DNA from 3 places in the Streptomyces sp. NPDC046712 genome. Region 2 is predicted to be linked to each of the others. Evidence: riboswitches for the same ligand, from Rfam matches in the RefSeq annotation. Region 2 holds a riboswitch; each other region holds the start of a gene.

What was found. A riboswitch is a leader RNA that binds a small molecule or an ion and turns the genes downstream of it on or off. The one in region 2 is predicted to bind cyclic di-AMP.
Region 1: another riboswitch for cyclic di-AMP. It lies ahead of ABZ939_RS26630 (M23 family metallopeptidase); the one in region 2 lies ahead of ABZ939_RS33775 (LysM peptidoglycan-binding domain-containing protein).
Region 3: another riboswitch for cyclic di-AMP. It lies ahead of ABZ939_RS23685 (C40 family peptidase); the one in region 2 lies ahead of ABZ939_RS33775 (LysM peptidoglycan-binding domain-containing protein).

The regions. Positions count from the first base shown of each region.
Region 1 covers NZ_JBEYYW010000023.1:41,303-44,566, reverse strand. The annotation lists gene ABZ939_RS26640 (pitrilysin family protein) at 1-241, shown strand, start outside; gene ABZ939_RS26635 (pitrilysin family protein) at 268-1,635, shown strand; cyclic di-AMP (ydaO/yuaA leader) riboswitch at 1,837-2,003, shown strand; gene ABZ939_RS26630 (M23 family metallopeptidase) at 2,016-2,798, shown strand; gene ABZ939_RS26625 (GntR family transcriptional regulator) at 2,991-3,264, shown strand, end outside.
Region 2 covers NZ_JBEYYW010000038.1:44,786-48,049, forward strand. The annotation lists gene ABZ939_RS33770 (hypothetical protein) at 1-872, opposite strand, end outside; gene ABZ939_RS33775 (LysM peptidoglycan-binding domain-containing protein) at 1,043-1,924, opposite strand; cyclic di-AMP (ydaO/yuaA leader) riboswitch at 1,929-2,114, opposite strand; gene ABZ939_RS33780 (phosphocholine-specific phospholipase C) at 2,391-3,264, opposite strand, start outside.
Region 3 covers NZ_JBEYYW010000018.1:162,687-165,950, reverse strand. The annotation lists gene ABZ939_RS23695 (LysR family transcriptional regulator) at 1-782, opposite strand, end outside; gene ABZ939_RS23690 (LysE family translocator) at 855-1,484, shown strand; gene ABZ939_RS23685 (C40 family peptidase) at 1,557-2,030, opposite strand; cyclic di-AMP (ydaO/yuaA leader) riboswitch at 2,034-2,231, opposite strand; gene ABZ939_RS23680 (hypothetical protein) at 2,546-2,851, opposite strand; gene ABZ939_RS23675 (ATP-dependent Clp protease proteolytic subunit) at 2,859-3,264, opposite strand, start outside.

The DNA of each region.
Region 1 (3,264 bases), on a different contig from region 2:
GTGGCTGGACCGGCTGGGTACGGTCGCGGGCCGCGCCGACGAACTGTGCCGCTTCGCGGTCCTGTTCGGCGACCCGCAGCTCGCCCTCACCGCCGTGCACCGGGTCCTGGACGTCACCGCGGCGGAGGTGCAGGCGGTCGCCAAGGCCCGACTGCGCCCGGACAACCGCGCGGTGCTCGTCTACGAGCCGATCGGCACCGAACAGAGCGACAGCGACGAGGAAGAGGGAGCGGACCAGTGACCGACGCTGCCGCGTCTTTGACGAGCATGGACTTCCACCCGCAGCCGAAGCCCGGCACAGCACGCCCCTGGGCCTTCCCGGCCCCGGACCGCGGAGCGCTGGACAACGGCCTGACCGTGCTGCGCTGCCACCGCCCCGGCCAGCAGGTGATCGCCGTCGAGATCATCCTCGACGCGCCGCTGGACGCCGAGCCCGAGGGCCTGGACGGCGTCGCCACGATCATGGCCCGCGCCCTCTCCGAGGGCACGGACAAGCACTCCGCCGAGGAGTTCGCGGCCGAGCTGGAGCGCTGCGGCGCCACGCTCGACGCGCACGCCGACCATCCGGGCGTACGGGTCTCCCTGGAGGTCCCCGCCTCCCGGCTGCCCAAGGCGCTCGGTCTGCTCTCCGAGGCGCTGATCGCGCCGGCCTTCCTCGACACCGAGGTCGAGCGGCTGGTGCGCAACCGGCTCGACGAGATCCCGCACGAGACGGCCAACCCGGCCCGCCGGGCCGCCAAGCAGCTCTCCAAGGAGCTGTTCCCGGCCACCTCCCGCATGTCGCGGCCGCGCCAGGGCACCGAGGAGACGGTGGAGGCGATCGACGCCGCGGCCGTCCGCGCCTTCTACGAGGGGTACGTCCGGCCCTCCACGGCCACCGCCGTGGTCGTCGGCGACCTGACCGACGTGAATCTGGACAAGATTCTCGCCGAGACGCTGGGCGAGTGGACGGGGAACACCGCGGAGCCGCGCCCCGTCCCGCCGATCACGGCCGACGACACCGGCCGGGTCGTCATCGTGGACCGGCCGGGCGCTGTGCAGACCCAGCTGCTCATCGGGCGCGTCGGCGCCGACCGGCACGACCGCGTCTGGCCGGCCCAGGTCCTCGGCACGTACTGCCTCGGCGGCACCCTCACCTCCCGCCTGGACCGCGTCCTGCGCGAGGAGAAGGGCTACACGTACGGCGTGCGGGCCTTCGGTCAGGTGCTGCGCTCCGACGGCCAGGGCCACGGCGCCTCGATGCTCGCCATCAGCGGCTCCGTCGACACCCCCAACACCGGCCCGGCACTTGACGACCTGTGGAAGGTGCTGCGCACCCTCGCCGCGGAGGGTCTGACGGACGCCGAGCGCGATGTGGCCGTGCAGAACCTGGTGGGCGTGGCCCCGCTGAAGTACGAGACGGCCGCCTCCGTCGCCGCGACGCTCGCCGACCAGGTCGAGCAGCATCTTCCGGACGACTTCCAGGCGCAGTTGTACGCGCGTCTGGCCGAGACCGGGACGGTGGAGGCGACGGCGGCCGTCGTCAACGCCTTCCCGGTGGACCGTCTGGTCACCGTGCTCGTCGGTGACGCGGCACAGATCGAGGAGCCGGTGCGCGCCCTCGGCATCGGCGAAGTGACCGTTGTCACGGGCTGATTGAGGCAACCGAGCGCCACTTCGAGGACCCCGACGTCAGGTTACGTCGGGGTCCTCCCCTTTGTCCGTATTACTGGAGAGGGTGGGCGTATGCCCTGTGGCATGTCTTACAAACAGGCGTGTCTGTTTGGTGATTGAAAGACGGTCCGCTTAGCGTCGGTCCGGCTGTTCGCCAGTTGCACCCGCCGCACCCGCGGCATCGGACAGTCATCGCCGAGTCCCCGTCAGGCGCGAGCCTGGGGAGCCGGGGACCCACACGAAGTCCCTGGGGTGAATCGGACGCCTTCGCATCCGTGCGGAGGGGTCCGTAGGAGACCTTCCTGCTCCGAACCCGTCAGCTAACCCGGTAGGCGAGAAGGAAGGAAAGGATCAGCCACTACATGGCGTTCACCCGTGCCACCGGGAAGCATCGTGGTCCGAGCCGTCTGGCGCGCCGCAGCGCGGGCATCGCCGGCGTCGCGACGCTCGCCACCACCGGCGTCATCGGAACCCTCGCCTCCCCGGCGCTCGCCGCCGACGCGGACTCCCCCTCCCTCGAGGACACCGGCCTGACCCAGGTCGTCGCCGCCGACTCCCTCGCGGACACGATCGACGCCCAGGCCGCCGCCCAGGAGCGCGAGGCCGCCGAGGCCCTGGAGCGGGCCAAGGCCGAGGCCCGTGCGAAGGCCGAGGCGAAGCGCAAGGCCGAGGCCCGCGCCAAGGAGATCCGCGAGGCCAAGGAGCGCGCCGCCCGCGAGGCCGAGCGCAAGCGCCTGAACTCCTTCCAGCTCCCCGTGGCCGGCTCGTACGTGACCACCAGCTACAAGGCCGGCGGCGCGCTCTGGTCCTCCGGCAGCCACTCCGGCGTCGACTTCCGCGCCGCCTCCGGCAGCCGGGTCGTCTCCGTCGGCTCCGGCACCGTCGTCGAGGCCGGCTGGGGCGGCGCGTACGGCAACAACATCGTCATCCGGATGAACGACGGCACGTACACCCAGTACGGTCACCTGTCGGCCATCAGTGTCTCGGTCGGCCAGTCCGTCACCCCGGGCCAGCAGATAGGCCTCTCCGGCTCGACCGGCAACTCGACCGGCCCGCACCTCCACTTCGAGGCGCGCACCACCGCCGAGTACGGCTCCGACATCAACCCGGTCGCGTACCTGCGCGCCCGCGGCGTGAACGTCTGAGACGCGTCCGAGGCGTGAGGGCCTGACAAGGCCCGCTCCGCAGCACGTCAGAAAAGCCCCGGCTCGTACAGAGCCGGGGCTTTTCGTTGGCCAAAAGATATCCATGTTCCCGGAGACCCATCCGAAATACCGCCCTGCTGCAATAGAGTCGCCGACGAACCGGTTTCGCGCGGATTAAGGCGGAGGTCGAACATGCGCATTCCCGCGCACTCGGTATGCACGGCGATTCGGGACGACATCGTCTCCGGGGTCTTCGCATGCGGCAGCCGGCTGACCGAGGAGCAGCTGGCCCGCCGCTACGGAGTCTCCCGCGTCCCGGTCCGCGAGGCCCTGCGCACCCTGGAGTCCGAGGGCTTCGTGATCACCCGCCGCCACGCGGGCGCCCATGTCGCCGAGCCCACCGAGCAGGAGGCGGCGGACCTGCTCGACGTACGGGCCCTGCTCGAGCCGCTCGGCGCCGCCCGCG
Region 2 (3,264 bases):
GTCTGCCCGGCCAGGACGCCGGGGGAGGAGCCGTGATCCTGGTACGGGGGCGTCCAGGTCTGCGGCTCGCGCTCCGGGTCGTACCGGTCGCTGACCGAGACGTACCCGACCACCCGCCCCGCGTCGTCGATGCCCTCGGCCATGTTGTGCACCAGATACTCCGCGCGGGCGACCGGCAGCGCGCGGGCCGGGCCGCCGTCCCCCGGCCACAGGACCGGGAAGGAGCTCCAGGTCCAGCCGTCGGGGCCGTCGTACGACTGCTCGGCCGCGCCGATCACGTCGCCGCGCGCGTTGATGCCGGTGACGCGTGTGACGACGGTGCCCGGACCGGCGTCCGGCGGCAGCGGCAGGGTCCGCACGACCTCTCCGCCGCGCCATGCCTTCGCCGTCCCGTCGGCGTCGACGGCCGCGACGATCCCGGTGTCGCTGACGTCGACGTCGGCCGCGCCCGGGGCCACGCCCTCGGTGAGCAGCCGCACCGACGGCGCCCCGGGGCGGTAGGTGAACAGTGCCGTCGCGCGGTCCGACCGCCGGCTCACCCAACCGGCCATGAGTCCCTGCCGGTTGACGGCCCGGACCGTGCCTTCGTCGTAGCCCTCGGGCATCGGTACCCGGCGCAGTCGCTCACCCGTCCAGTACACGGGCAGACCCCCACTCGCCCCCACGGCCAGGCCGCGCGGGCCGAGGTCGTGCACACCCTCGGTGGAGATGCCGCCGCCGGCGGCGGGCGGCAGCGAAGGCAGGACCTGCGGGCCGCTCGCGCATCCCGCGGCGGTCTCGGCCCCGCCGGTGTCCGCCGCCGCGGGACCGGCCGCCGTGAGCAGACCGGCCAGCGCGATGGCGGCAGCCGGCACGGCAAGAGCTCTCTTCATCTGTGGTTCCCCCCTGGGACGGGACCCGCGGTCCCCGGCCGCGGATCATCAGGCGGCCATACTGCCCCGGCATGTCCATGTCGCGGGACGGAATACCCCATACCGCTTGGAGGGACGACGAAGCCCCGGCCCCACGAGGGGGCCGGGGCCTTTCAGTCACGCCGCGGGGGTCAGTAGGGCCCGTTGACGTTGTCGATGGAGCCGTAGCGGTCCGCGGCGTAGTTGCAGGCCGCGGTGATGTTGGCGACGGGGTCGAAGAGGTCCATCGACGTGCCGGGCACGTGGTAGGCGAGGAAGGTCGGCTCGATGACCTGGAGGAGACCCTTGGACGGGGTGCCCTTCACGGCGTTGGAGTCCCAGAGGTTGATGGCCTGCGGGTTGCCCGAGGACTCACGCATGATGTTGCGGTGGATGCCCTCGTACGTGCCGGGGATGCCGTACTTCGCCATGACGTCCAGCGATTCGCGGATCCAGCCGTCGAGGTCGTTGCTGTAGCTCTTGGCAGCCGCGGCCGCGGCCGCGGGGGCAGCGGCGGCGGTGGCGGCCTTCTTCGGGGCCGCCTTCGTGGGAGCCGCCTTGCCGGGGGTGGCGCTGCGCTGCTGCGAGCGGTCGGCCCGGTCGGAGTCCGTACGGGGCGTGGACTTCGGCTTCTTCGGAGCGGCGGCGGATTTCCCGCGGAGCGTCAGTTCGAGTCCAGGATGGATAAGTGACGGGTTGTCACCCACGACGCTGCGATTCGCTCGGTACAGGGCCTTCCAGCCACCCTGCACATCCTGCTCCTGCGCGATCAACGAAAGGGAGTCGCCGCGGACGACCTTATAGATCTTCGCGGGAGAATTCTGCGCGGTGGGAATTGATTCCGCGATCTTGGCCGGGGCGCTGAAGACGGTCTTCTCGGCGGGGGCGATCTCCGGGGCCGACTGGGGCGCCGCGTGGGCGGTGGCCGTGGCGACCAGGGGCAGGGCCAGTGCGGCACCACCCGTGCTCGCGAGGGCGATACCGCGGGTCAGGGGACGTCGCCTGGGGCGCCGGTGCTTACCGTGAGCGGGCATGTTGCATTCCTCTCCGGCGCCTGCGGGGTGAGCTGTCGGGTTCGGGCTGGAGATGCCCGGCCGCACATGTGCGACTTCACCCCGAGCCGTTCCGGAGAATCCGGGCCGGCGAATAGTGGGTCCCCCGCTCCTGCCTTCGGGTGAATGGTCGGTCTTTTCGGACGGTGGCAGGATTCGGCGGTCCGTCCGGGTCGAGGTGACCGTAGGCGAGAAATGTCGACAGAAACAAGACGCCGGGTACGCGGGTAATTCGAGGAGGCGTTCTCCATCGCTCCCGACGGGCCGAACTTCCTTGCCGGGCAAGGGGACGGAAGGTGTCGAAAGGCCCCCGTCACCCCCTGGCGTGATTCATCTCACCCGAGGTGTCAAATCGGTCATTCCAGTAAATTCAGCTGAGTTGAGAAAAGGGATACAAGGGTGAGGTAAAACCCCTTGTATCCCTTTTGGTAGGACCTGGTGGTGTACGTCAGCCTGTGACGCTTGCCGCGCCCGTCTCGATGTGACCTGTGTAACGGCGCGACCAGGTGCCGTCGATGTCGGCCAGGATCGTGAAGTCGTACCAGCCGTTGTGGTAGGCCACGGCGTTGAAGAAGTCCTCGCGCGAGGAGTTCGCCGCGACCGTGTACGTCCACGGCCCGTCGGTGCGGTAGGCGTTCGAACGGATGGTGAAGGTCACCGGAGCGGCGGAGTTGTTGGTCATCGTGAAGTAGATCGCCGTCTTCCCGGTGCCCGGCTCGGTCGCGAAGCGGGCCGCGACCTCGATGGCCTTGCCCGCCTTCGACGCGTCGCCGATGAAACGGCGCAGGAAGCGGTTCGGGCCCATCATCGAGATGTCGTACTTGCCCGAGCCCGAGCCCGTCCCGATGTTGAAGTAGTCCGTCGACGTCGCGCCCGCGTCGACGGTGTACTGCCAGGCGGCCGTGTCCCGGTACTGGTGCGGATGGATCGTGAAGTGCGCGGCGCGCTTCGCCTGCGCGCCCTGGTTCGTCATGGAGAACCAGGCCAGGATCTTCCCCGCCGCGCCGAACTCGAACCGGTCGAGGTTGCCGTTGACCTGGTACGGCACGGCGCGCGCCGGTCGGGTGCCGGCCTCCTGCGCGGGCAGGGCGTTGTCCTGCGGCACGGGGTTGGGCAGCGGGCCGCAGGTGGACTGCCCGATCACCTTGGCGGTGGAGGGCAGGCCCGAGGGCACGCCGTGGACGGGGTGCGCGAAGTCGAAGACCCCGGTCAGGTCGCCCGTCACCTTGCGCCGCCAGGCGCTGATGTTGGGGCAGGTGGCGGGGGTGCCGAGGGCGGTCGTCCAGGTCTCCATGAAACGCAGGACGGAGGTGTGGTCGAAG
Region 3 (3,264 bases), on a different contig from region 2:
CCCAGTGGGGACGACGCCATCGCCGCGACCATCTCCGGCACCACCGCCACCCCGAGTCCCGCGCTGACCAGCGCGCACACCAGCGCGTAGCCCGGCGTCCGGCAGACGACCGACGGAGTCGCGCCGACCCGGGCGAGAGCACCCTCCACACCCCGCCTCGGCGGATGGTCCGGCGCGCTGCTGATCAACGGCTGACCGGCGAGCTCCGCGATCGGCAGCCGGCCCGAGCTCTCCGCCAGGACATGACCCGGGGCCGTGACCAGGACCAACTCCTCGACCAGCAGGGGCTCCAGCAGGACCCCCGGCGGCAGCGGGGCGGGCTCGGCGGGCTCGTAGGTGTGGGTGAGCGCCAGATCGACCTCACCCTCCGCCACCGCGACCACCCCGCCCGGCGGCTCGTACTCGGCGACCGTCAGCTCCACGTCCGGATGGGCCCGCCGGAACGCACTCAGGACCGGCGGCAGCAGATGGATGCCCACGGTGGTGAAGGTGCCCACCCGGAGCTGCCCGCCGGAGAGCCCGCTGAGCTGCGCGAGCTCATGACGCGCCCGCTCCATCTCGTCCAGGACCCGGCGCGCACGGGTGACGAGCAGTTCACCCGCGGGCGTCAGCCGCGCGCCCCGGTGATGGCGGACGAGCAGAGCGGCGCCCGCCTCCCGCTCCAATTTGGCGAGCTGCTGCGAGAGCGCGGGCGGGGTGTATCCGAGCCGGGCGGCGGCCCGAGTGATCGAGCCGTCCTCGGCGACCGCCACCAGAGCCGCGAGCCGCACCAGATCCTGCATAAAGCATTCCTTTGGGCAGACCCACGAGATTGCCAGTACACACTAAAGGCTCGCGGCGGGCACGCTGGGGTCATGGACGGACAGCTGATCGCCTTCATCGGGGTCGCGGCGGGCATGGTGGCCATGCCGGGCGCGGACTTCACCGTCGTCGTACGCAGTGCTCTGGCCTCCCGGCGGGCCGGGGTGGCCTCCGCCGTCGGTGTGGCGGGCGGGCTCCTGGTGCACACCGCCCTCGCGGTGGCGGGGCTCGCGGCGGTACTGATCGCCGTACCCGTGCTCTACCGGGTGCTGCAGATCGCCGGCGGCGCGTACGTGCTCTTCCTCGGCGTGCAGGCGCTGCGCGGCGCGCTGCGGGCGACGGGGGAGCCGTCGGCCGACACCGCCGGTGAGGCGAACCTGTCCCGCGCGTTGCGTCAGGGGTTCCTGGCCAATGTGCTCAACCCGAAGGCACCGGTGCTGTTCCTGACTCTGCTGCCGCAGTTCGTGCCGGACGGCGTCGCGGTCGTACCGCGCACGCTGCTCCTCGCGTCGATCGTGGTGCTGCTGGCCCTGCTGTGGTTCCCCCTGGTGGCGGTCCTGGTGGACCGGCTCGGCCACTGGCTGCGGCGTCCGCGGACGGCCAGGACCGTACAGGGGGTGACGGGCGGCGCGCTCGCCGCCCTGGGGCTGACCCTGCTGTCGGCTCCCCTCGCGGGGAACTGAGGCCGGTGTCGAGGGTGCGGCGGCGCCACCGCACCCCCCCGTGACGGCACTCGTCAGCGGGTCAGGCCGTCGTCACACCCGGCCGTAGTAGACCCTCGACGACCAGATCTTGTCGAGCTTCACCCAGGAACCCTGCTTGGGCGAGTGCCAGATCTTGTTGTTCCCGGCGTAGATGCCCACGTGGTAGACCCTTCCACCCGAGTGGAAGAAGACCAGGTCCCCCTGCTTCCGGCTGGACGCGGAGATGTGCCGGGTCTTGTTGTACTGCTGCTGCGCGGTACGGGGCAGCGACTTGCCCGCCTTCTTGTACGAGTAGAGCGTGAGCCCCGAGCAGTCGAACCGGGTCGGTCCGGTCGCTCCGTACTTGTAGGGCGATCCCTTCTTCGAGGCCGCGATGCTCAGCGCCTTGCCGGCGTGCGAGGTCGCGGCCTGGGCCTCCGAGGTGGCGCCGGGTGCCAGCATCGTGCCGCCGACGGCGGCGAGGGTGAGAGCCGAGACGGCTCCGGCCCGGGACAGCAGGGACGGGACATGAATCTGCGCAGTCATGCGCAACCCTTCGTCAGCCGCCTGTGAAGGATGACCTGTCGGGTTCGGACTGGCGAAGTTGCCCGGCCGCGGCTGCGGCTTCACCCCGAGGAACGGCCCCACTGCTCGGTCGTCCCGTACTGCCTGGGTCCTCCACTCCTGCCGATCCACTCCTGTCGACCAGACATCCGGGACAGCGGCAGGACTCGGCGTCCGCCCGGACCGCCCCGCCGCGGTGGCGGGGGCTTGTCGTCGTGAGGGATCTTGACTCACATCCGGGGCGAAATCCGAGTTGAAACGACGTTATGTGAGGCTGCTCACGACTGATCCATTCGGGTGGACAGACATGTTTCGTGATCTTCTGAGGTTTGGCCGACGAGCCTTGTACCAGGGGAGAAACGCCCGATTCCGCCAGATGCGTACACCTGCTGCGCAACCCACCCCGCACATATGTCGATTCGTCGACTACGCCGAACGAGGGAGGATTTCTATGGCCGCGATGCCCCGAGTGGACCTCGACACGACACGCGGATATGTCAACTCGCTCGTGTCCCAGGCACGGTGACCCGCTCCGCGCGGCGCTCTCCGTCCAACACCCGCAGCGCGCGGGCCAATGTCTCCGTGTGCACCTCGGTCTCGCCGCGTACATGCATGACCGTCAGGGCATCGCGGAGGGCGGTCGCCCGCCCCACCAGGGCCTGTGCCGCTCGCAGCGCCCCATAAGTATGCAAGGTTCTGGATGGATTGATTCGTCCAAGAAGGTCGACGACTTCGAGATAGGCGTCGACGAACTCACCCTCGGCGCGCGTCAGGGCGGGCAGCGGCGGCAGCTCGGGAACCATCTCCGGCTCACCTCGCTCCGGCGCCGCCGGACGCCCCACGGTTCTGGATCACGTGATCCACCAGGCCGTACGCCGTGGCGGCCGACGCGTCGAGAATCGTGACGCGGTCGATGTCGGCGTCGATCCGCTCACGGCTCCGGCCGGTGTGGGTGACCAGCATCCCGGCCATCATCGCGCGCAGCCGGAGCAATTCCCGTGCCTGGATGTCGAGATCGCTGGGCTGCCCCTGCAACGGCTCGTCCATCGTGGGCTGCTGGAGCACGACCCGGGCGCCGGGCAGCGCGAGCCGCTTCCCGGGCGCGCCGGCCGCGAGCAGCACGGCGGCCGTGGAGACCGCCTGGCCGAGGCAGGTGGTCTCCACGGCGCAGGTGACGACCTGCATCGTGTCGTAGATCGCGGACATGGCGCTGAGC